Regions from separate parts of the Streptomyces sp. NPDC056628 genome, predicted to be linked through region 2. Evidence: riboswitches for the same ligand, from Rfam matches in the RefSeq annotation. Region 2 holds a riboswitch; each other region holds the start of a gene.
What was found. Region 2 has a riboswitch for cyclic di-AMP ahead of ACFRAC_RS17325 (M23 family metallopeptidase). Riboswitches for the same ligand answer to the same signal wherever they lie in the genome.
Positions count from the first base shown of each region.

Region 1: it holds a riboswitch for cyclic di-AMP, as region 2 does, so the genes downstream of both, ACFRAC_RS30725 (M23 family metallopeptidase) here and ACFRAC_RS17325 (M23 family metallopeptidase) in region 2, are expected to answer to the same signal.
Region 3: it holds a riboswitch for cyclic di-AMP, as region 2 does, so the genes downstream of both, ACFRAC_RS10995 (NlpC/P60 family protein) here and ACFRAC_RS17325 (M23 family metallopeptidase) in region 2, are expected to answer to the same signal.
Region 4: it holds a riboswitch for cyclic di-AMP, as region 2 does, so the genes downstream of both, ACFRAC_RS04470 (C40 family peptidase) here and ACFRAC_RS17325 (M23 family metallopeptidase) in region 2, are expected to answer to the same signal.

Region 1 is NZ_JBHTWG010000037.1:40,227-45,425, forward strand. Features, by position in the region: gene ACFRAC_RS30705 (MarR family winged helix-turn-helix transcriptional regulator) at 1-418, opposite strand, end outside; gene ACFRAC_RS30710 (dihydrofolate reductase family protein) at 490-1,623, shown strand; tRNA gene ACFRAC_RS30715 (tRNA-Met) at 1,696-1,769, shown strand; gene ACFRAC_RS30720 (PP2C family protein-serine/threonine phosphatase) at 1,810-2,994, shown strand; cyclic di-AMP (ydaO/yuaA leader) riboswitch at 3,227-3,384, shown strand; gene ACFRAC_RS30725 (M23 family metallopeptidase) at 3,396-4,412, shown strand; gene ACFRAC_RS30730 (aldo/keto reductase) at 4,561-5,199, shown strand, end outside.
Region 2 is NZ_JBHTWG010000012.1:48,940-54,138, reverse strand. Features, by position in the region: gene ACFRAC_RS17330 (M16 family metallopeptidase) at 1-1,389, shown strand; gene ACFRAC_RS17335 (M16 family metallopeptidase) at 1-4, shown strand, start outside; cyclic di-AMP (ydaO/yuaA leader) riboswitch at 1,603-1,766, shown strand; gene ACFRAC_RS17325 (M23 family metallopeptidase) at 1,779-2,564, shown strand; gene ACFRAC_RS17320 (GntR family transcriptional regulator) at 2,749-3,444, shown strand; gene ACFRAC_RS17315 (HPr family phosphocarrier protein) at 3,634-3,915, opposite strand; gene ACFRAC_RS17310 (GNAT family N-acetyltransferase) at 4,082-5,199, shown strand, end outside.
Region 3 is NZ_JBHTWG010000006.1:78,269-83,467, forward strand. Features, by position in the region: gene ACFRAC_RS10975 (NlpC/P60 family protein) at 1-21, opposite strand, end outside; gene ACFRAC_RS10980 (hypothetical protein) at 429-782, shown strand; gene ACFRAC_RS10985 (tellurite resistance/C4-dicarboxylate transporter family protein) at 760-1,764, opposite strand; gene ACFRAC_RS10990 (MOSC domain-containing protein) at 1,885-2,427, opposite strand; gene ACFRAC_RS10995 (NlpC/P60 family protein) at 2,477-3,628, opposite strand; cyclic di-AMP (ydaO/yuaA leader) riboswitch at 3,637-3,796, opposite strand; gene pcrA (DNA helicase PcrA) at 4,139-5,199, shown strand, end outside.
Region 4 is NZ_JBHTWG010000002.1:240,126-245,324, reverse strand. Features, by position in the region: gene paaE (1,2-phenylacetyl-CoA epoxidase subunit PaaE) at 1-274, opposite strand, end outside; gene paaD (1,2-phenylacetyl-CoA epoxidase subunit PaaD) at 274-783, opposite strand; gene paaC (1,2-phenylacetyl-CoA epoxidase subunit PaaC) at 777-1,604, opposite strand; gene paaB (1,2-phenylacetyl-CoA epoxidase subunit PaaB) at 1,615-1,908, opposite strand; gene paaA (1,2-phenylacetyl-CoA epoxidase subunit PaaA) at 1,905-2,882, opposite strand; cyclic di-AMP (ydaO/yuaA leader) riboswitch at 3,150-3,320, shown strand; gene ACFRAC_RS04470 (C40 family peptidase) at 3,329-5,170, shown strand.

The DNA of each region.
Region 1 (5,199 bases), on a different contig from region 2:
TCTCCTCCAGCTGCCCGACCTGCTCCGGGGACAGCCGGTCGAAGATCAGCGACCGTACGGTGTCCACATGTCCGGGAGCCGCGCGCTCCAGGAGCCGCATCCCCTCGTCGGTGAGGGCCGCGACGCTGCCCCGCTTGTCCACGGGACAGTCCTCGCGCCGCACCAGTCCGTCCTTCTCCAGCCGCGAGACGCCGTACGTCAGCCGACTGCGGGTGATCTTCAGCCGCTCGGCGAGGTCGGTCATGCGCAGCCGCCGCTCCGGGGCGTCGGACAGGGTGGCGAGAATGGAGTAATACAGATGGGGCATGCCGGCCTCCTGCTGGAGCTGCCGGTCCAGCGCGTCCTCCACGAGCGCGGCGGCGGCGATGTAGGCGCGCCAGGCGCGCTGCTCCTCGGGAGTGAGCCAGCGAGTCGTCATGTGTCCAGTGTAGGTTGTTTCAAACTTGAACCAAGCCCCAAGCCCCGATCGCCGAGCGGGAGAGCGCGCCGATGCCGTCGTACCCCTACGTCCTGCTGTCCGCCGCCGTCTCCCTCGACGGCTACCTCGACGACACCGGCCCCGACCGGCTGCTGCTGTCCAGTCCGGCCGACTTCGACCGGGTCGACGAGGTGCGGGCCTCCGTGGACGCCGTCCTCGTCGGCGCCGGCACCATCCGCGCGGACAACCCCCGGCTGCTCGTGAACTCGGCCGAGCGGCGCGCCGCCCGCACCGCGCGGGGCAAGCCCGCCTACCCGCTGAAGGTCACCGTCAGCGCGTCCGGCGAGCTGGACCCGGCGGCGAACTTCTGGCACACCGGCGGCGAGAAGGTCGTCTACACGACGGAGAAGGGCGCGCGCCGGCTGCGGGAGGAACCCGTCGCCGCCGAGGTCGTCGCCCTCGGCGACGAGCTGGACTGGCGGGCCCTGCTGACCCACCTGCGCGAGGCGCGCGGCGTCGAGCGGCTGATGGTGGAGGGCGGCGGCACCGTCCACACCCAGCTGCTGCGCCAGGGGCTCGCCGACGAGCTGCAGCTGGTGCTCGCGCCGCTGTTCGTGGGCGACCCCCGGGCACCCCGGCTCTTCGGGCCCGGCGGGTACCAGGAGGGCCGGCTCCGGCTGGTGGAGACCCGGCGCATCGAGGACGTGGTGCTGACGCGCTACGAGCCGACCGCCCCCGGCACCGGCGTCCTCCCGGCCGCCGCGGACCGGCACTGGCTGGCCCTCGCCTGCGACCTGGCCGCACAGTGCCCGCCCTCGCCCACCGCGTTCAGTGTCGGGGCGGTCGTGGTCGCCGCGGACGGCACGGAGCTGGCGCGGGGCCACTCCCGGGAGGCCGGCGACCCCGTCGTGCACGCCGAGGAGGCGGCCCTCGCCAAGATCGCGCCCGGCGACCCGAGGCTGGCCGGCGCCACCGTCTACAGCAGCCTGGAGCCCTGCACGCACCGTGCCTCCCGGCCCACCCCCTGCGCCCGGCTGATCCTGGCGGCCGGGGTGCGGCGGGTGGTGACGGCCTGGCGCGAGCCGGACACCTTCGTCACCGACGCCGACGGCAGCGGGATGCTGGCCGCCGAAGGAGTGGACGTGCTCGTGCTGCCCGAGTACGCGGGCCGGGCCGCGGCTCCCAACGCCCACCTGGCGCCCTGACACCGTCCGGCGGGGGCCCGCGCAAGGGCGTGTACGGCGGGTCCCGAAGATGGCGTACTATGGACACAACGACGCGGGGTGGAGCAGCTCGGTAGCTCGCTGGGCTCATAACCCAGAGGTCGCAGGTTCAAATCCTGTCCCCGCTACTGAAGGCTCAGGGCCGGAACTCATCAGTTCCGGCCCTGAGTGTTTTCCGGGCCCGTTCCCGGCCCTGTCTCCCGGCCATGTCCCCCCGGTCGGACGACCCCGCTCGCCCGCCGCCACCGCTTCGGCAACCCTGGTCAGGTGGAGGAAGGGCGAATCTCGTACGTGCGCCGGTCGGTGCGGGCGCTGCCCGCCCTGCTGATCGCGGCCGGACTGGCCTACGACTTCGCCGCCCCCCTCGCGTTCTCCGGCGCCCCCTTCCTCACCGCCGCGCCTCTCGTCGCCGCCCCCCTCTACTCGCTGCGCGGCACGGTGTGCACCGGGGCCGCCGCCGTCTGCGCGCTGCTCGTCGTGCGGTTCACCGTCGGCGGCCTGGAGACGGTGGGGGCGGTCACCGAACTGGTCACCGTGGTCGTCGTCTCCGCCCTCGCCGTCGTCATCAACGTCCTCGTCCGCCGCAGCGGCGAACGCCTGGCCTCCGCCCGCCGGGTCGCGGAGGCCGTCCAGCGCGCCCTCCTGCCCGAACCGGCCGAACGGGTCGGCGGGTTCCAGGTGGCCGCGCGCTACGAGGCGGCCCAGGAGGACGCCTCCATCGGCGGTGACCTGTACGCCGTGCAGGACACCCCGCACGGCGTCCGGGTGATCGTGGGCGACGTGCGCGGCAAGGGCCTCGGCGCGGTCGGCGCCGTCGCCGCCGTGATCGGGGCCTTCCAGGAGGCCGCCGAGCAGGAGAACACCCTGGAGGCGGTCGCGCAGCGGCTGGAGCGGGCCCTGGCACGCGCGAGCAGCCGGAGCGACGGAGGGGACCCCCGCGAGGGCTTCACCACCGCCGTCCTCGCAGAACTGCCGCACGGCGCTCCGAAGGTGCGTGTCGTCAACCGGGGGCACCCCCCGCCGCTGCTGCTGTACGCCGACGGAGCCGTGCGGCCGCTGCCCGCGAGCGACCCCGCGCTGCCGCTCGGCATGGGCGGGCTCGGCACCTGGCCCGACCGGGCCGACGAGGCCGAGTTCCCGAGCGGTGCGACGCTGCTGCTCTACACCGACGGGCTGTCGGAGGCACGCGACCGCACAGGCCGGTTCTACGACCCCGAGCAGGCTCTGGCGGGGCGGGCCGACGCGCTGCGCGAACCGGCCGCGCTGCTCGGGACGCTGGCGGCCCAGGCACGCCGTCACTCCGGGGGCGGCATGGCGGACGACCTGGCCCTCCTGGCCGTACGCCGCCCCTGACGTCTCTCACGGACGGTGAGTGAACGAATCCCCTCCGCATAACGACTGACACACCATCAGAAACGGGCGGACGAACCGACGAGAGCAACTCGCCCGATTTAGCCCGCTCGTGACCCGTAAGTCCCGCCGGAAAACGTTAATGATCAAGTGGAACGGCTTGGAATCCGTACCCCGCGTCTATTAACGTTCGATAACGCAGCGCGGTCGTCCCAGCCGTCACAAGAGGCGGCTCCGTGCGCACGCGCCGAATCCTGCGAAGGAACCGGGGAACCACCACCTTGGGGTGAATCGCGCGGATACCACCGTGACATCACGGCACGTATACGCGCGTAGGAGACCTTCCTGCTCCGAACCCGTCAGCTAACCCGGTAGGCGAGAAGGAAGGAAAGGAGTACGCCCACGTGGCGTCGAACCGTCCTGCTCCGCATGCCCCGTTCGTACCCGGTCAGCGCCCCGCCGACACCTTCGGCTACGACCGCACCGACGACGGCCCCTTCGAGGAGTGGAACCCGACCGCGGAATCCCTCCGCCCCGTGCGCGGCAGGCACCGCGTCTCCAAGCAGCGCGGCGGGGGACTCGCCCGCAGCTCCACGGTTCTCGGTGTCGGCGTCATAGCGGCCGTCGGCGCGGGCGGCATGGCCACCGCGCAGAGCGGCAAGCCGCCGGTCGCCATCACCCTTCCCGACCTGCCCCTGATCTCCGACGACGACTCCGCCGCGGGCGACACCGCCACCGCCCTCAGCACCATGGGCGAGACCGGCGAGGAGACCGCCCGGAGCGGCTCCGACGCCGGTGAGGCGCTGCGCAGCCGGATCATCGCCCAGGCCGAGTTCCAGCAGGACCAGGTCGACAGCAAGGCCGCCGCGGCCGCCGTCGCCGCCGCCGAGAAGGAGGTCGCCGAGGCGGCCGCCAAGGCGGAGAAGGAGGCCAAGGACAAGGCCGCCGCCGCGAAGGCCGCCGCCGAGCAGGAGGCCCGCAAGAAGGCCGAGGCCGAGCGTCTCGCCGAGCTGGCCAAGCAGTACACGCTGCCGACCTCCTCGTACACCCTCACCTCGACCTTCGGCGAGGCCGGCGCCTACTGGTCGTCCGGGCACCACACGGGCCTCGACTTCGCCGCGCCGACCGGCACCCTGATCAAGGCCGTCCACTCCGGCACGATCACCTTCGCCGGCTGGGACGGCTCCTACGGCTACAAGACCGAGCTCACCCTCGACGACGGTACCGAGATCTGGTTCGCCCACCAGTCCTCGATCAGCGTCAGCGTCGGCCAGAAGGTCAACACCGGTGACGTCATCGGCCGCGTCGGCGCCACGGGCAACGTGACCGGCGCCCACCTGCACCTCGAGGTGCACCCCGACGGCAGCGCGAACGGCATCGACCCGCTGGCCTGGCTGCGCGGCAAGGGCCTCACCCCCTGAGCACCCTCCCCGCCTGATCCCCGGCGGTCCTGACGACGACCCCCCGACGTCAGGGCTGCCGGTCCTCGGTGCGCCGGATCGCCCCTTTCACACGGAATTCATCTCCGAAGCGGAATCGCCGGTACCGCCGCCGTCGTTGATGACTTACATGACTTCATTGCGCAAGCTCGGCTCCTCCAGCCTCGAGGTCTTCCCGCTCTGCCTGGGCGGCAACGTCTTCGGGTGGACCGCCGACGAGGCAAACTCCTTCGCCGTCCTCGACGCCTACACCGCGGCGGGCGGCAACTTCATCGACACGGCCGACTCGTACTCGGCGTGGGTCGAGGGCAACGTGGGCGGTGAGTCCGAGACCGTCATCGGCAACTGGCTCAGGGCCCGCGGCAACCGGGACGACGTCGTGATCGCCACCAAGGTCGGCCAGCACCCCGACTTCCGCGGTCTGAAAGCGGCCACCATCAAGGCGGCCGCCGACGCCTCGCTGCGCCGCCTCGGCACCGACCGCATCGACCTGTACTACACCCATTTCGACGAGCCGGAGGTGCCGGTCGAGGAGATCATCGGCGCCCTGGACGAACTGGTGAAGGCCGGCAAGGTCCGGCACATCGGCGCGTCCAACATCTCCGCGGAGCGGCTGGCGGCCTCCCTCGCCTTCTCCGACCGCGAGGGCCTGGCCCGGTACGTGGCGCTCCAGCCCCACTACAACCTGGTCTCCCGGGACACCTACGAGGGCCCGCTCCAGGACCTCGCGGAGCGGGAGAACCTCGCCGCGGTGCCGTACTACGCGCTC
Region 2 (5,199 bases):
GTGACCGAGCTCGCCAGCATGGAGTTCCACCCGCAGCCCCAGGCCGGCGCGCCCCGGCCCTGGGCCTTCCCGGCCCCCGAGCGCGGCACCCTGGACAACGGCCTGACGGTGCTGCGCTGCCATCGCCCCGGCCAGCAGGTCGTCGCCGTCGAGGTCCTCCTCGACACCCCGCTCGACGCCGAGCCCGCGGGCCTGGACGGTATCGCCACGATCATGGCGCGGGCCCTGTCCGAGGGCACCGACAAGCACACCGCCGAGGAGTTCGCCGCCGAGCTGGAGCGCTGCGGCGCCACCCTCGACGCCTACGCCGACCACCCCGGCGTCCGCGTCAGCCTGGAGGTGCCGGTCTCCCGGCTGCCGAAGGCGCTGGACCTGCTCGCCGACGCGCTCCGGGCGCCGCTGTTCGCCGACGCCGAGGTGGAGCGCCTGGTGCGCAACCGTCTGGACGAGATCCCGCACGAGCTGGCCAACCCCTCGCGCCGGGCCGCCAAGGAGCTCGCCCGGCAGCTGTTCCCGGCGTCCTCGCGTATGTCCCGTCCGCGCCAGGGCACCGAGGAGACCGTCGCCGGCATCGACTCCGCGGGCGTACGCGCCTTCTTCGAGCGGCATGTGCGCCCCGCCACGTCCACGGTCGTGGTCGTCGGCGACCTCACCGACGTCGACCTCGACACCCTGCTCGGTGACAGCCTGGGCGCCTGGACGGGTTCGCAGGCCGAGCCGCGGCCCGTCCCGCCGGTCACCGCGGACGACACCGGGCGCGTCGTCATCGTGGACCGTCCCGGCGCCGTCCAGACGCAGCTGCTGATCGGCCGGATCGGCCCGGACCGGCACGACCGCGTGTGGCCTGCGCAGGTCCTCGGCACGTACTGCCTCGGCGGCACCCTCACCTCCCGCCTGGACAAGGTGCTGCGCGAGGAGAAGGGCTACACCTACGGCGTGCGCGCGTTCGGGCAGGTCCTGCGCTCCGCGCCGGACGGCACCGGCGCCTCGATGCTCGCCATCACCGGTTCCGTCGACACGCCCAACACCGGCCCCGCCCTGGACGACCTGTGGACCGTCCTGCGCGGGATCGCGGCCGACGGACTCACCGACGCCGAGCGGGACTTCGCCGTGCAGAATCTCGTCGGGGTGGCGCCGCTGAAGTACGAGACGGCCGCCGCCGTGGCGGGCACCCTGGCCGACCAGGTCGAGCAGTACCTGCCCGACGACTTCCAGGCGAAGCTGTACCAGCAGCTCGTCGCCACCGGAACCGTCGAGGCCACGGCCGCGGTCGTGAGCGCCTTCCCGGCGGACCGCCTCGTCACGGTTCTCGTCGGCGACGCCTCGGCGATCCGGGAGCCCGTCGAGGCCCTCGGCATCGGTGAAGTCACCGTCGTGACGGCCGAGTAGAGCACCCGCCGGCCCCGCGGCGGGCCGGCACGCGAGGAGAGCCCTGGTGACGGCAAAGTCACCAGGGCTCCCTTATGCCCGAATTGGGGCGGAGGTTGCCTGTCTGCCCTGTGGGATGCGCTACAAAAGCCGCGTTCCGTTTGGGAATTGAACGCGGCCCCGCTTAGCGTCATCCGGGCTGTCCGTCAGGCAGTGCGCCGCGCCCGCGGCACCGGACAGCCATCGCCGAGTCCCCGTACGGCGCGAGCCAGGGGAGCCGGGGACCCACCGCAGTCCCTGGGGTGAATCGGACGCCCGCGCAGCCGCGAGGGGGTCCGTAGGAGACCTTCCTGCTCCGAACCCGTCAGCTAACCCGGTAGGCGAGAGGGAAGGAAAGGACCAGCCACCACATGGCGTTCAGCTGCGCCACGGGGAAGAACCGCCCCTCCGGGAAGCACCGCAAGCCCGGCCGGTTCGAGCGCACCACGGCCCGTGCGGCCGGTGTCGCCGCCCTCACCGCCACCGGCGTCGTGGGCACCCTCGCCGCCCCCGCGCTGGCCGCCGAGCCCGCCGCGGGGCAGACCGGCCTCATCCCGGTCGTCGTCGTCGAGGACTCCATCGCCACCCAGATCGACGCGCAGGCCGCCGCCCAGGAGCGGGCCGCCGCCGAGGCCGCCGCCCGCAAGGAGGCCGCCCAGGAGGCCGCGCGACACAAGGCCGCCGAGAAGGCCAAGCAGGAGCGGGAGGTCAAGGAGCGCGCCGCGCGGGAGGCCGAGCGCAAGCGCCTGCTGTCCTACGTGGCCCCGATAGCCGGTTCGTACGTGTCCACCGCGTACCGGTCCGGCGGTGCCGTCTGGTCCTCCGGCAGCCACACCGGCATCGACTTCCACGCCGCCAGTGGCACCTCCGTGCACGCGGTCGGCGCGGGCACTGTCGTCGAGGCCGGCTGGGGCGGCGCCTACGGCAACAACGTCGTGATCAAGATGAACGACGGCACCTACACCCAGTACGGGCACCTGTCGTCGGTCGGCGTCTCGGTGGGCCAGACGGTCACCCCCGGCCAGCAGATCGGCCTGTCCGGCGCCACCGGCAACGTCACCGGGCCGCACCTGCACTTCGAGGCGCGCACCAGCGCCGAGTACGGCTCCGACATCGACCCGGTCGCCTACCTGCGCGCGCACGGCGTCGACCTCTGACGCCTCCGCCCTCCTTACCGCAGCCCCGGCTCCCGAGCCGGGGCTTTCGGTCTTTCTGGACAACGGCTGTCCAAAAAATATCCATGGATTCCGGCCCGCCGTCGGAAATTCACGCTTCTTGCCATAGAGTCGCTGAACACACGTCATTCGTCGACGTTTCACGGGCATTAAGGCGGAGGTCGGCATGCGTATTCCGGCGCACTCGGTGTGCACCGCGATCCGGGACGACATCGTCGCCGGTGTCCTGGAGCGCGGCGGCCGTCTCACGGAGGAAGTCCTCGCCCGCCGCTACGGCGTCTCCCGTGTCCCCGTGCGCGAGGCGCTGCGCACCCTGGAGGCGGAGGGCTTCGTGGTGACCCGCCGGCACGCGGGCGCGTGCGTGGCCGAGCCCACCGAGCAGGAGGCGGCCGACGTGCTGGAGATGCGCACTCTGCTGGAGCCGCTCGGCGCCGCCCGGGCCGCCCAGCGGCGCACGGAGGCCCATCTTAAGGTGCTGCGCGGCCTGGTCAGGCTGGGTCAGGAGCGGGCCAGGCGCGGCAACAGCGAGGATCTGCGCTCGCTGGGCGGCTGGTTCCACGAGACGCTGGCCCAGGCGTCCGGCAGCACCGCGCTGACCTCGACGCTGACCCAGCTGCGGCACAAGATCGCCTGGATGTTCGCCGTGGAGGCGCCCGCCGACCCGGTGGAGTCCTGGGCGGAGCACGGCGCGATCGTGGACGCGGTGGCGCGTGGCGACGGCGAACGCGCCCGCGCGCTCACCGCCCTGCACACCGAGCGCGGGCTGTCCGCGCACCGGCTGCGCTTCGGCTCCGGGGGCGACCGCGGGGAGCGTGTGAGGAATTCGCAACATGCCGTAAACATGCCGAGCCTGCGCAATTAACACAGGCGCCGTATACAAAGAAGAGCAATTCTGGGGCAGTGGATTTACGCTGCCCTTTTCCGGCTGTCCGGGAAATTCCGGAGCCCGCCGCCGTGAAATTCCACGCGAGCCGGCCGGGAAAGACGAAGCCGCGCCCGCCGGAAAGGCGGACGCGGCTTTTGTGCCGTGCGGGAGGCCCGCTCGGGCCGCTCAGACCGTCTCGGGCAGTTCCTCGAGGCCCTCGGCGACCAGCTTGGCCAGACGGTCGAGGGCGGCGTCCGCACCCTCGGCGTCGGAGGCGAGGACGATCTCCTCCCCGCCCTGGGCGCCGAGGCCCAGGACCGCCAGCATGGAGGCCGCGTTGACGGGGTTGCCGTCGGCCTTGGCGATGGTCACCGGGACGCCTGTGGCCGTGGCGGCCCGGACGAAGATGGAGGCGGGGCGGGCGTGGAGACCCTCGGCCCAGCCGACGTTGACGCGGCGCTCAGCCATGTGTTGCTGCCCTTCGGTGTTCAAGGTTGTCTAGACCAGTTTCCCACACCAGGGGTGCCCGGCGGAACGGCCCGGGTGCCGCTGCCTCGACGACCGCCGGACCCCGTGGGACGTCGGGAACAGCCTGCCTCGCGCCGGTGCCGTGCGCGAGCCGTAACCTGGCCCCATGCAGAGCGCCTCGGACCGGCACGTGTACCCCGCCCACTGGGAAGCCGACGTGGTGCTGCGCGACGGCGGCACCGCGCGCATCCGCCCCATCACCGTCGACGACGCCGAGCGCCTGGTCAGCTTCTACGAGCAGGTGTCGGACGAGTCGAAGTACTACCGCTTCTTCGCGCCCTACCCGCGCCTGTCCGCCAAGGACGTCCACCGGTTCACCCACCACGACTTCGTGGACCGGGTGGGACTCGCCGCCACGGTGGGCGGCGAGTTCATCGCCACCGTACGGTACGACCGCATCGGCGCCGACGGGACGCCCGCGTCCGCCCCCGCCGACGAGGCCGAGGTCGCCTTCCTCGTCCAGGACGCCCACCAGGGGCGCGGGGTCGCCTCCGCCCTGCTCGAGCACATCGCCGCGGTCGCCAGGGAGCGCGGCATTCGCCGGTTCGCCGCCGAGGTGCTGCCCGGCAACACCAAGATGATCAAGGTGTTCACGGACGCCGGGTACACCCAGAAGCGCAGCTTCGAGGACGGCGTCGTCCATCTGGAGTTCGACCTGGAGCCCACCGACCGCTCGCTCGCCGTGCAGTACGGGCGGGAGCAGCGCGCCGAGGCCCGGTCCGTGCAGCGCCTCCTGGCGCCCGGCTCCGTCGCCGTCATCGGAGTCGGCCGCACCCCCGGCGGCGTCGGCCGCGGCGTCCTCGGCAACATCACGGACGCCGGGTTCACCGGCCGGTTGTACGCCGTGAACAAGGCGTTCCCCAAGGGCCTGGAGGAGATCGACGGGGTGCCCGCGCACCGGTCCGTGCGCGAGATAGAGGAGCAGGTCGACCTCGCGGTCGTCGCCGTCCCGGCCGAGCACGTGCCCGAGGTCGTCGCCGAGTGCGGGGCGCACGGCGTCCAGGGGCTGGTCGTCCTCGCCGCCGGATACGCCGAGAGCGGACCCGAAGGGCGCGAGCGGCAGCGCGCCCTCGTACGGCAGGCGCGCAGTTACGGCATGCGCATCATCGGCCCCAACGCCTTCGGCGTCATCAACACCTCCCAGGACGTCCGCCTCAACGCCTCCCTCGCCCCCGAGATGCCCCGCCCGGGCCGGATCGGGCTGTTCGCGCAGTCCGGCGCCAT
Region 3 (5,199 bases), on a different contig from region 2:
GGGTTTGCGGTGCGCTGCCACGTGGACTGCACGTCCTTCCGTACGGGGGACTCGCGCGTCCGGCGGCGACCCGCACAGGGGGAGCGGACCGCCGCCGGACCTTTCTCGGCGGTGGTGACCGACGGCCGCCCCTGGCCCGGGCGGCGGTGGGGAGCCGGTCACCTGGGGGAGGACGCTAAACCGCAATGTGTCGAGGCGGTAACGAGTTGTGCGGAAGTGCCGAGGAGAGGACCGGGCGTGACCGTAAGTGAGCGTGACGCCGGGAAGGCCGCGTCTTGTTCACGCTGGGTGCTGACCGATGTGCGGGTTCGGCGGGTGAGGGGAGGGACGGGGTGCTATGGGGCGCATATATGCACCGGCGCCGGGCCCGGCTCCCGCCGCGCACCCGGTGACGGCTTCGGCCGGGGCGGTCGTTAGGCTCCGGCCCCATGGACGTACTCATCCACCTGTTCGTGGGCCTGCACATCGTCGGGATCGCCGCGCTGCTCGGCGGTTTCCTCACCCAGATGAAGGCGATGGGCCAGGGCACCGCCCGGTTCGTGCCCGCGATGCTGCACGGCGCGCTGACCATGCTGGTCACGGGAGTGGTCCTGGTCGGCCTGAACCAGGCGGACGACCAGTCGGTCAACAACGTCAAGATCGGCGTGAAGCTGGCGCTGCTGGTCGTGATCCTCGGACTCGTCTATGTGAAGCGGGACGAGGAGAAGGTGGACACGAAGCTGTTCGGCCTGGTGGGGCTGCTGACCCTGGCCAACATCTTCATCGCCGTGCTCTGGACGTGACGCCGGCCGGGGGACCGGCCGCGAGGTGGTGGCGTACGGCGCCGGCGGCGACCGCGAGCCACACCGCCACCGCGATCCACAGCAGGACCTCGCCGGGAACCTCCAGCCACGGGACGTCCAGGGTGGCGGAGACGGAGAGCGACGCCGCCGCCGACAGGCCCATCGAGAAGACGGTCGACCAGCGGCGTACGTCGTAGCGCGGCCTCGGCCGGGCGATCTCGGCGACGAGCAGGACGGCGTACCAGGCCATGTCCAGGGCGACCAGGGCGAAGGTCACCGTGCGCAGCACGTCGAAGTCGTCGTCGTTCCACAGATACAGGCCGGACCCGTCGGCGGCGAGGAGCCGGGCACCGGCCAGGGCGGAGATCGCGAGCGCGCCGCCCGCGACCCAGTGGTCGCCGGGGCCGCGGACGACCTCCCGCCGGTCGAAGCGGGTCAGGGCCACGGCGTACAGGAGCAGGCCGAGCCAGAACAGCACCAGGGCCGCGTGCGCGAGCCAGGCCGCCTCCGCCGTGGCGGCCAGGGTGGCCGCGAGGACGGCGACCCCCTGGGTGGCGACGCAGCCGAGGAAGACGGACCCCGGCATCCCGTGACGCCAGTGACACACGACGACGTACAGCAGGCCCGGCCAGAGCACGAAGGCGAGGGCCAGCAGCGCCTCGGCGAGGGTCTGCCGGCCCGCCACGGCGAAGCGGGTGCCCAGCACCGCGGTCGCGGCGACGGCGCAGAGCGAGGCCGGGGTGACCGCCTCCCTCAGCCACGCGGAGCGGTGCCACCGGAGCCGGGCGAGGAGGTCGCAGGCGAGGGCCGCCCAGGCGACGCACGCCAGGGCGAGGGCGATCCGGGACAGGGTCGCGTGGCCCGTCTGGTGCAGGGCCACCGAGATGATGCCGGTGGCCAGGACCGAGGCGCCGGTGGCGGGGGGACGGCGCGACCACCAGGCGGGCAGGGGGGACGCGGGCGGGGGCGTGGCGGCGGGCATGGGCCGATGCTAAGGAGCGCGTCGCAGGGCGCGGGCGGGGGCGCGCGCGGGGGGTGGGTGAATCGACGAGCAGGGCGCGCGGGGGAGCCGGACTCGCCGACGCCCTCCCGCGGCCGTTCCTCAGACCCGGTCCAGCGGCCGGTGCGGCCCGTCCGGCAGCTCCACGTCGATCGCGTCGCCGGGTCGCACCACGCCGCCTTCCGCGACGACGCCCATGATTCCGGCCTTGCGCAGGAGGCGGCCGGCCTCGTCGCGGCCCACGACCTGCTTGAGCAGCCCGTCCTGGAAGTGGTCGATCTGCAGGCACGGGTTCCGCAGCCCGGTGACCTCGACCACCGCCTCGGCGCCGATGCGCAGCAGCGTGCCCACCGGAAGTCCGAGCAGGTCCAGGCCGCGCGTGGTGACGTTCTCCCCGAGCTCGCCGGGCGCCACCCGGAACTCCGCCTCGGCGAGTTCGGCGAAGAGCTCCTCATGGATGAGGTGCACCTGGCGCAGGTTCGGCTGCGTGGGGTCCTGGGCGAGGCGCGAGCGGTGCTTCACCGTCACCCCCGCGTGGACGTCCCCGTCCACCCCCAGACCCGCCAGCAGTGTGATGCTCTCCCGGTTCGGCTTCGTGAACGAGTACACCTCGTTCCTGCTGACCGCCGTCACGACTCCGGTCATGGACGTCGTGGACGTCATGGACACGGCCCCCCCTCGTTCGCCCCGGCCCTCACGCCGGGCGGACCACACTGTGGATCGACGACTCGCCGTCGTAGTAGATCGACTCCTCGCGGACGTACGCGCCGGGCTTCGGGGCGTGGATCATCATGCCGTTGCCGATGTAGAGGCCCACGTGGGTGACGTCGTCGTAGAAGAAGACCAGGTCACCGGGCTGGGCGCTGGACAGCGGGACCGTGGTGCCCGCGCTGACCTGGTCGTAGGTGACGCGCGGGATGTCCACGCCGGCGGCCTTCCAGGCGGCCTGGGTGAGGCCGGAGCAGTCGTAGGAGCCGGGGCCGGTGGCGCCCCAGACGTACGGCTTGCCGATCTGGGTGCGGGCGAAGGCCAGCGCCTTCCCGGCCCTCGTGGCGTACGACCCGTCCGGGACGGTGCTGCCCTGCTCCCGCTGATCCTGTTCCTGCCGCTGTGCGGCCTCCTCGCGGCGGCGCTCGGCCTGCGCCTGCTGCCGGGCCAGCTCCTCGGCCTTGCGGGCGGCCTCTTCCTGCTTGCGCTTCTCGATCGTGGCGAGGCGGGCCTTCTCCTGCGCGGTCAGCTCGGAGAGCAGCCGACGCGCGTCCCCGAGCTTCTTCTGGACGGTGGACTTGGCGGTCCGCAGGTCCTTCTGCGACGCGGTGAGCGTCTCGAGGCTCCTGGTGGCCTCCTGCCGCTTCTTCATCGTCGCGGACTGATCGGTGAAGTACTCGTCCACCGACTGCTTCTGACGGCCCGTCATGCGGCTCATCAGCTGGGACTGGTCGAAGTAGTCCTGGGGGCTGTCCGCGAGGAGGAACGTCGCGGTGTCCGGGGCGGCGGCGCCGGTGCGGTACTGGGCGGCGGCGTTGCGGCCGAGCTCCTCGCGCGCGTCGTTGAGTTTCTGCGTGCGCCGGGCGACGTCGTCGAGGAGGGTGTCGACGCGCTTGCGCTGCTTGGTCGTCTTCTCCTTGGCCGCGTTGTACTTCTCGGTGGCCGACTCCGCCTGGCGGTACAGGTCGTCGACCTTCTTCTCGACCTCTTCGAGGCTCGGCCTGTCGTCGGAGGACGGGTTCGCGTGTGCCGTCTGGGACAGCAGGGCCACGGAGGTGAGGGCCGCGGTGGCCAGCGCGGGGGTCCGTATGCCTGCCACGCGCGTTCCGGAGGGACGCGACTTGCGGTGCGACGCCAAGGGAGGCGACTCCTTCCATGCTCCGCCTACCGGGTTAGCTGTCGGGTTCGGGCGGGTGGTTCGGAAGGGTTGCCCTACGGCCGCTCCCGGGACGGGGAGTCGGGCCGATTCACCCCAAGTTCGGTGGGTCCCCGGCTCCGGATGCACCGGACTCGGCGGAGGCCGCACGGCCCGGCGTCGTTCGCCGGTGGGGGTCGCACGGCCTGCCCGGCACGGTAGCCAACCGGTGTGGCCGCTGTGAAGGTTGATGTGCGATATGCCCGATACATTTTCGTGACCTTCGGTCCGGGGGGCGGGTGGAGGGGGGCGGCTCGGGCAACTGATGCCGTTCTGAGGCCATCGATGCATCTTGTTCCTACTGGGCCGATATCCACTGCTTGGCGCCGGGCGGTGTGTGACGTGATGGCATGACTTCGAACGGTAATCGGCGGGCCGGGCATCGGCCCGGAAGGTGTGATGTTCTCCAGGCGGCAGCCGGTTGTCGGTGGGGCCGCCTAGACTCGGAGAGCGATGAGCAGCCTCTTTGACGACAGCTTCCTGGCGGACCTCCAGGCCCCACGGGCCCACGGGGAAGAGCACCCGCCACCGCCCGAGGACGATCACACTCCGGAGTCGCTTCCGGACGATCTGTTCGGCGGGAAGTTCGACGTGCCGCCGGACCGCGACGCCTACTACCGCGACGGCGCCCCGCGCCCGGCCCTCGACGCCGCGGCGCTGCTGGAAGGGCTCAACGAGAACCAGCGCGCGGCCGTCGTCCACTCTGGCACCCCCCTGCTCATCGTGGCCGGAGCCGGGTCCGGCAAGACGCGCGTGCTCACGCACCGCATCGCCTACCTGCTCGCCGAGCGGAACGTGCATCCGGGCCAGATCCTGGCGATCACCTTCACCAACAAGGCCGCCGGCGAGATGAAGGAACGCGTCGAGCAGCTCGTCGGACCGCGGGCGAACGCGATGTGGGTGATGACCTTCCACAGCGCCTGCGTCCGCATCCTGCGCCGGGAGAGCAAGAGGCTCGGGTTCACCTCCTCGTTCTCGATCTACGACGCCGCCGACAGCAAGCGGCTGATGGCGCTCGTCTGCCGGGACCTCGACCTCGACCCGAAGCGGTTCCCGCCCAAGTCGTTCAGCGCCAAGATCAGCAACCTGAAGAACGAGCTGATCGACGAGGAGGACTTCGCCGCCCAGGCCACCGACGGGTTCGAGAAGACCCTCGCCCAGGCGTACGCGCTGTACCAGTCGCGGCTGCGGGAGGCCAACGCCCTCGACTTCGACGACCTGATCATGACGACGGTCAATCTGCTGCGCGCCTTCCCGGACGTCGCCGAGCACTACCGCCGCCGGTTCCGGCATGTGCTGGTGGACGAGTACCAGGACACCAACCACGCGCAGTACGCGCTGGTGCGCGAGCTGGTCGGCACGTCCGAGCACCCCGTCGACGTACCGCCCGAGGCCGAGGCCGAGGTCCCGCCCGCCGAGCTGTGCGTGGTGGGTGACGCCGACCAGTCGATCTACGCCTTCCGGGGCGCCACCATCCGCAACATCCTCCAGTTCGAGGAGGACTACCCGGACGC
Region 4 (5,199 bases), on a different contig from region 2:
TCCGTACGCCGATGCGCGGCCGCGCGCCGACCGGCGAGCAGATCGAGTACGACCGCCGCTCGTCGCGTCCCTCGATCTCGCGCCGTAGCGTCAGCGACTGCCCGGGGGCGAACGCGAACTCCTCGGCCAGCTCGTCCGGGATGTCGAAGCTGACGGCGACCGCGTCCGAGCACAGCGGCTGCACGGCGGCGACCCGCAGCCGGTGGAAGGCCGGACGGCGGCGGACGCGCGGGCGGGGCCCGGCGGCCGTCTGTGCTTCCCTGAGGCCTTCCATCAGATCTCCTTGACGTACTCGAACGGCTCTGCGCAGGCGCGGCAGCGCCACAGTGCCTTGCAGGACGTGGCGGCGAACCGGGAGGTCTCCTCGGTGTCCGCCGAGCCGCAGCGGGGGCAGGCCACGGCGTGCCGGGTCGGTGACAGCACGAGCGCGACGGGGCCGCCGCGCGGCGCGGGGCCGGGCGGGGCGATGCCGTGCTCGGCGAGCTTGGCGCGGCCGGCCCGGGTGATCCAATCGCTGGTCCACGGCGGATGAAGCACGGTGCGGATCTCCACGCGCGGGTATCCCGCCGCGCGCAGGCGCGCCGCGACGTCGGCCCGCATCTCGGCCATCGCCGGGCAGCCGGAGTAGGTGGGGGTCAGGCTCGCCACGACCGTGCCGTCCTCGGTCATCTCGACGTCCCGCAGGACGCCCAGGTCGGCGAGGGTGAGCATGGGCAGCTCGGGGTCCGGCACCTGGGCGGCGATGTGCCGGGCGCGCCGCGCGTCGAGCAGGGTCGTCACCATGTCGCCTCCGGATGTGCGCGGGCGACGCCCTGCAACTCGGCGAGCAGCGGGGCGAGGTGCTCGGTGTGCTCGCCCTCGCGTCCGCAGCCGGGCAGCGGGCGGTACACGGGCATGGGCAGTCCGGCCGCGTCGGTGACCTGCTTCAGGTCCGTGACGACCTCCTGCCGTACGTCGAACGCGGTGAACAGCTCGCCCAGGTAGGGCGCCACCTGTTCCTGCGCGCGGCGCATACGGCGGTGGGACTCGTCGGTGCCGTCGCCCAGGCGGACCGCCCACTCGGCGGCGTACTGCCGGTGGTAGCGCAGCTCCTTGGCGCCCTTCTCGGCGATCGCCGCGAGCACCGGGTCGGGGTGGGACGCCAGCCGCTCGAAGTGCGCGAGCCGCCAGCTGGACAGCACCAGCAGCCGCACGATCGTGAACGCGAAGTCGCCGTTGGGGAGTTCGGCGAGGCGGACGTTGCGGAAGCCGGCGGCGTCGCGGAAGTACGCGTACGCGTCCTCGCCGCGTCCGGTGCCGTCGGTCTGGCCGGCGCGGGAGTACAGCAGCCGGGCCTGCCCGAGCAGGTCGAGGCCGATGTTGGCGAGCGCGACCTCCTCCTCCAGCTCGGGGGCGCGGGTGACCCACTCCCCCAGGCGCTGCGCCGAGACGAGCGCGTCGTCGCCCAGCGCTACGCACAGGGCGGCGAGCGCGGCGGCGTCGACGTCGTCCGGGACGGTCGTGTCCACGCCGTGCAGCGGGTCCTCGAAGCCGGTGCCGTAGGCCCAGCGGGTGTCGTCGTCGTGTCCCTCGGCGAGGGTCAGGTAGACGTGGTCGTCACTCATGCCCTCTCCTTCAGATGTGGGGGACGTCGTCGGGGATGTCGTAGAAGGTGGGGTGGCGGTAGACCTTGTCGGCGCTGGGCGCGAAGAACGGGTCCTTCTCGTCGCGGGTGGAGGCGGCGATGTGCTCGGAGCGCACGACCCAGATGCTGACGCCCTCGTTCCGCCGGGTGTACAGGTCGCGGGCGTGGGTCAGCGCCATCCGGTCGTCGGCGGCGTGCAGCGAGCCGACGTGGACGTGGTTCAGTCCGCGCTTGCCCCGGACGAACACCTCGTACAGCGGCCAGTCCTGCCTTCCGGTGCTCATGCCACCGCTCCCTTCTCCGCGCGGGCGGCCTGCTTGGCCGCGTGGGCAGTGGCCGCCTCCCGCACCCAGGCGCCCTCGTCGTGGGCGCTCCTGCGTCGTTCCACCCGCTGTGCGTTGCACGGGCCGTCACCCTTGATGACCCGCATCAGCTCGTCCCAGTCGGGCGTGCCGAAGTCGTGGTGGCCGCGCTCGGCGTTCCAGCGCAGCTCCGGGTCGGGCAGGGTGACGCCGAGCTTCTCGGCCTGCGGGACCGTCATGTCGACGAACCGCTGGCGCAGCTCGTCGTTGCTGTGCCGTTTGATCTTCCAGGCCATCGAGCGGGCGGAGTTGGGCGAGGAGTCGTCGGGCGGCCCGAACATCATCAGGGAGGGCCACCACCAGCGGTTCACGGCGTCCTGGACCATCTCCCGCTGGGCCTCGGTGCCGCGCATCATCGTCATCAGCAGCTCGTAGCCCTGCCGCTGGTGGAACGACTCCTCCTTGCAGATCCGCACCATCGCGCGCGCGTACGGCCCGTAGGAGCTGCGGCACAGCGGCACCTGGTTGCAGATCGCGGCGCCGTCCACGAACCAGCCGATCACGCCGACGTCGGCGAAGCTCGCCGTGGGGTAGTTGAAGATCGAGGAGTACTTCTGGCGGCCCTCGATGAGCCGGTCGGTCAGGTCGGCGCGGTCGGCGCCCAGGGTCTCGGCGGCCGAGTACAGGTACAGGCCGTGACCGGCCTCGTCCTGCACCTTCGCGAAGAGGATCGCCTTGCGGCGCAGCGAGGGCGCCTTGGTGATCCACTCACCCTCCGGCTGCATGCCGATGATCTCCGAGTGGGCGTGCTGCGCGATCTGCCGGATCAGTGTGTTGCGGTAGCCGTCCGGCATCCAGTCCCGCGGCTCGATGCGCTGGTCGCGCGCGATCGTCGCGTCGAAGTGCTCCTCAAGCGGCCCTTGTGGGGGCGCCTCGGTGGAGTGTGAGGTCGTCATCGCTCCCGCTTCCCAACCGACCATTCGTTCGGTGCCAGTGTGACGTGTTTCGCCGAACGGAGCAAGACCTTTGAGGTCACCGACGCCGCCACTCTGCGTGACCGCACGGGCGCGCCGTGACGCGAACCGACCCGACCGCCGCCACCGGCGTCGAAGGTCACAAAAACGTATCGGACATTTCGCACGTCAACCTTCACTGCGGGCACACAAGTTGGCTAAGTTACTGGCTCAGGACGCGCGTTGAACTCCGGCGAACCCCGTCGGGACGAGCGGCCTCCGCCGAGTCGGCGTGCCCTGCGGGGCCGCGGAACCGGGGACCCAACCGAACCATGGGGTGAATCGACCCGAGGCCGTGACGGGCCGGGTCGTAGGGCACACCTTCCGACGCGAACGCCCGAACCCGTCAGCTAACTCGGTAGGCGGAGTACGGAAGGAGCACGTCGCCCATGGCGCCGGAACGCACCGGTATGCGCAATTCCGCGCTCGCCTCGGCAGCAGCCCTCACCTCGGTGGCCCTGCTCGGCCAGTCGGCCGGTGCCGCCCAGGCGGACGAGGGACCGAGCCGCGAGGAGGTCAGCCGGCGGGTCAGCTTGCTCTACGACCGGGCCGAGACCGACACCGGGACCTTCAACGCCACCCGCGCCTCGTCGACGGGACCGCGCAAGCGCGCGGGCGGCCCGGCGGCCTCGGGGCGCGACGGTGACGGCGGCCGGGGCTCGGCCCCGCTCGACGAGGTGGCCCGGCAGTGGTTCGACGTCGCCCGGTCCAGACTGGGCCCGACGACTCCGGCCGTGCTGCCGAGGGACCGGATGCCGGAGCGGTCCGCCCCGGCCCGGTCCGCACGCCCGTCGGCCGGCGACGGCGCACGGGAGATATCCGGCCGCACCGCCCTGGAGCTGCCCGCCGGATCGTCCGCACCGGTCGCCGAGTTGACGGCCGGAACCGCCCGCTCGGCAGTCATGGGAGAGCTCACCGCGGGTCCGGTCGCGGCGCTGCCCGCGGCGACCACGCCGGCCCTCGAATCCGGGGCCGCCCCGGCGCTGCCCGCCCCGGCCACCGCGGATCCGGAAGCGGCTCAGCGGTCCATGCTGCGCGCGAGCAAGGAACGCAGCGGGCGCAAGCTGGCACAGGCGCGCGACCTGTTGTCCGCGCGCGCCGGCCGCACCACCCCGGCGCTGGAGGCTCCCCCGGCCGCCCCGGCGTCGTTCCCGCCCGCGGCGCAGACCCGGTGGGACGCCCTGGAGGCGCAGAGCGCCGCCGATCTGACGACGGTCCCTCCGGGGACGACGGCTCAGCCCGCGCCGCCGGTGGACACCTTGTTCCCCGCCGCCCCTGGTGACCAGTCGACGCCGACCACGGGGACGGCGAGTGCCCCGCAGGTGTTCGCCGCCCCGGACGCCGGGTTCGCCGGGGCCGGCCAGACCGGAAGCTTCCCCACGGTCGACCAGACCGGGGGCTTCCCCACGGTCGACCAGACCGGGAGTTTTCCCGCGGTGGCCCAGACCGGGAGCTTCCCCGCCGTCGACCAGACCGGCAGATTCGCGGCGGCGGCCCAGACTGGCAGCTACCCCGTGATCGACCAGACCGGGGGCTTCCCCATGGTCGACCAGACCGGGAGTTTTCCCGCCGTGGCTCAGACCGGGAGCTTCCCGGCGGTCGACCAGACCGGCGGATTCCCCGCCGTCACCCAGACCGGCAGTTTTCCCGCCGTGGCTCAGACCGGAAGCTTCCCCGCAGTCGACCAGACCGGCGGATTCCCCGCCGTCACCCAGACCGGCAGTTTTCCCGCCGTGGCCCAGACTGGGAGCTTCCCCACGATCGACCAGACCGGCGGGTTCCCGGCCGTCACCCAGACCGGAAGCTTCCCCGCAGCCCCGCTGTCCGGGAGCTTCCCCGCTGCCGCTCCGGCTCCCGCCGCCGTGGCGGTCCCGCAGGACAGTCGGGCGCTGAGGGCGCTGGAGTTCGCCCGGGCTCAGGTCGGCAAGCCGTGTGTGTGGGGTACGACGGGGCCGAACACCTTCGACGGTCCCGGGCTCACCCAGGCCGCCTGGAAGGCCGCCGGTATCGCGCTCCCCCGCACCGCCCAGGAGCAGGCCACCGCCGGGCAGGGCGTCGCCCTGACCCAGCTGGAGCCCGGCGACCTGGTCCTCTACCACGCCGGCCATGTCGGCATCTACTCCGGGAACGGCATGATGATCCACGCCCCGGGCCCCGGCACCGTCATCCGCGAGGAGTCCATCGAGTACGCCGGAGAGGCCGCGATCCACAGCGCGATCCGCCCCGCCTGAGACGACGTCACCGGCGCCGTACGACGACC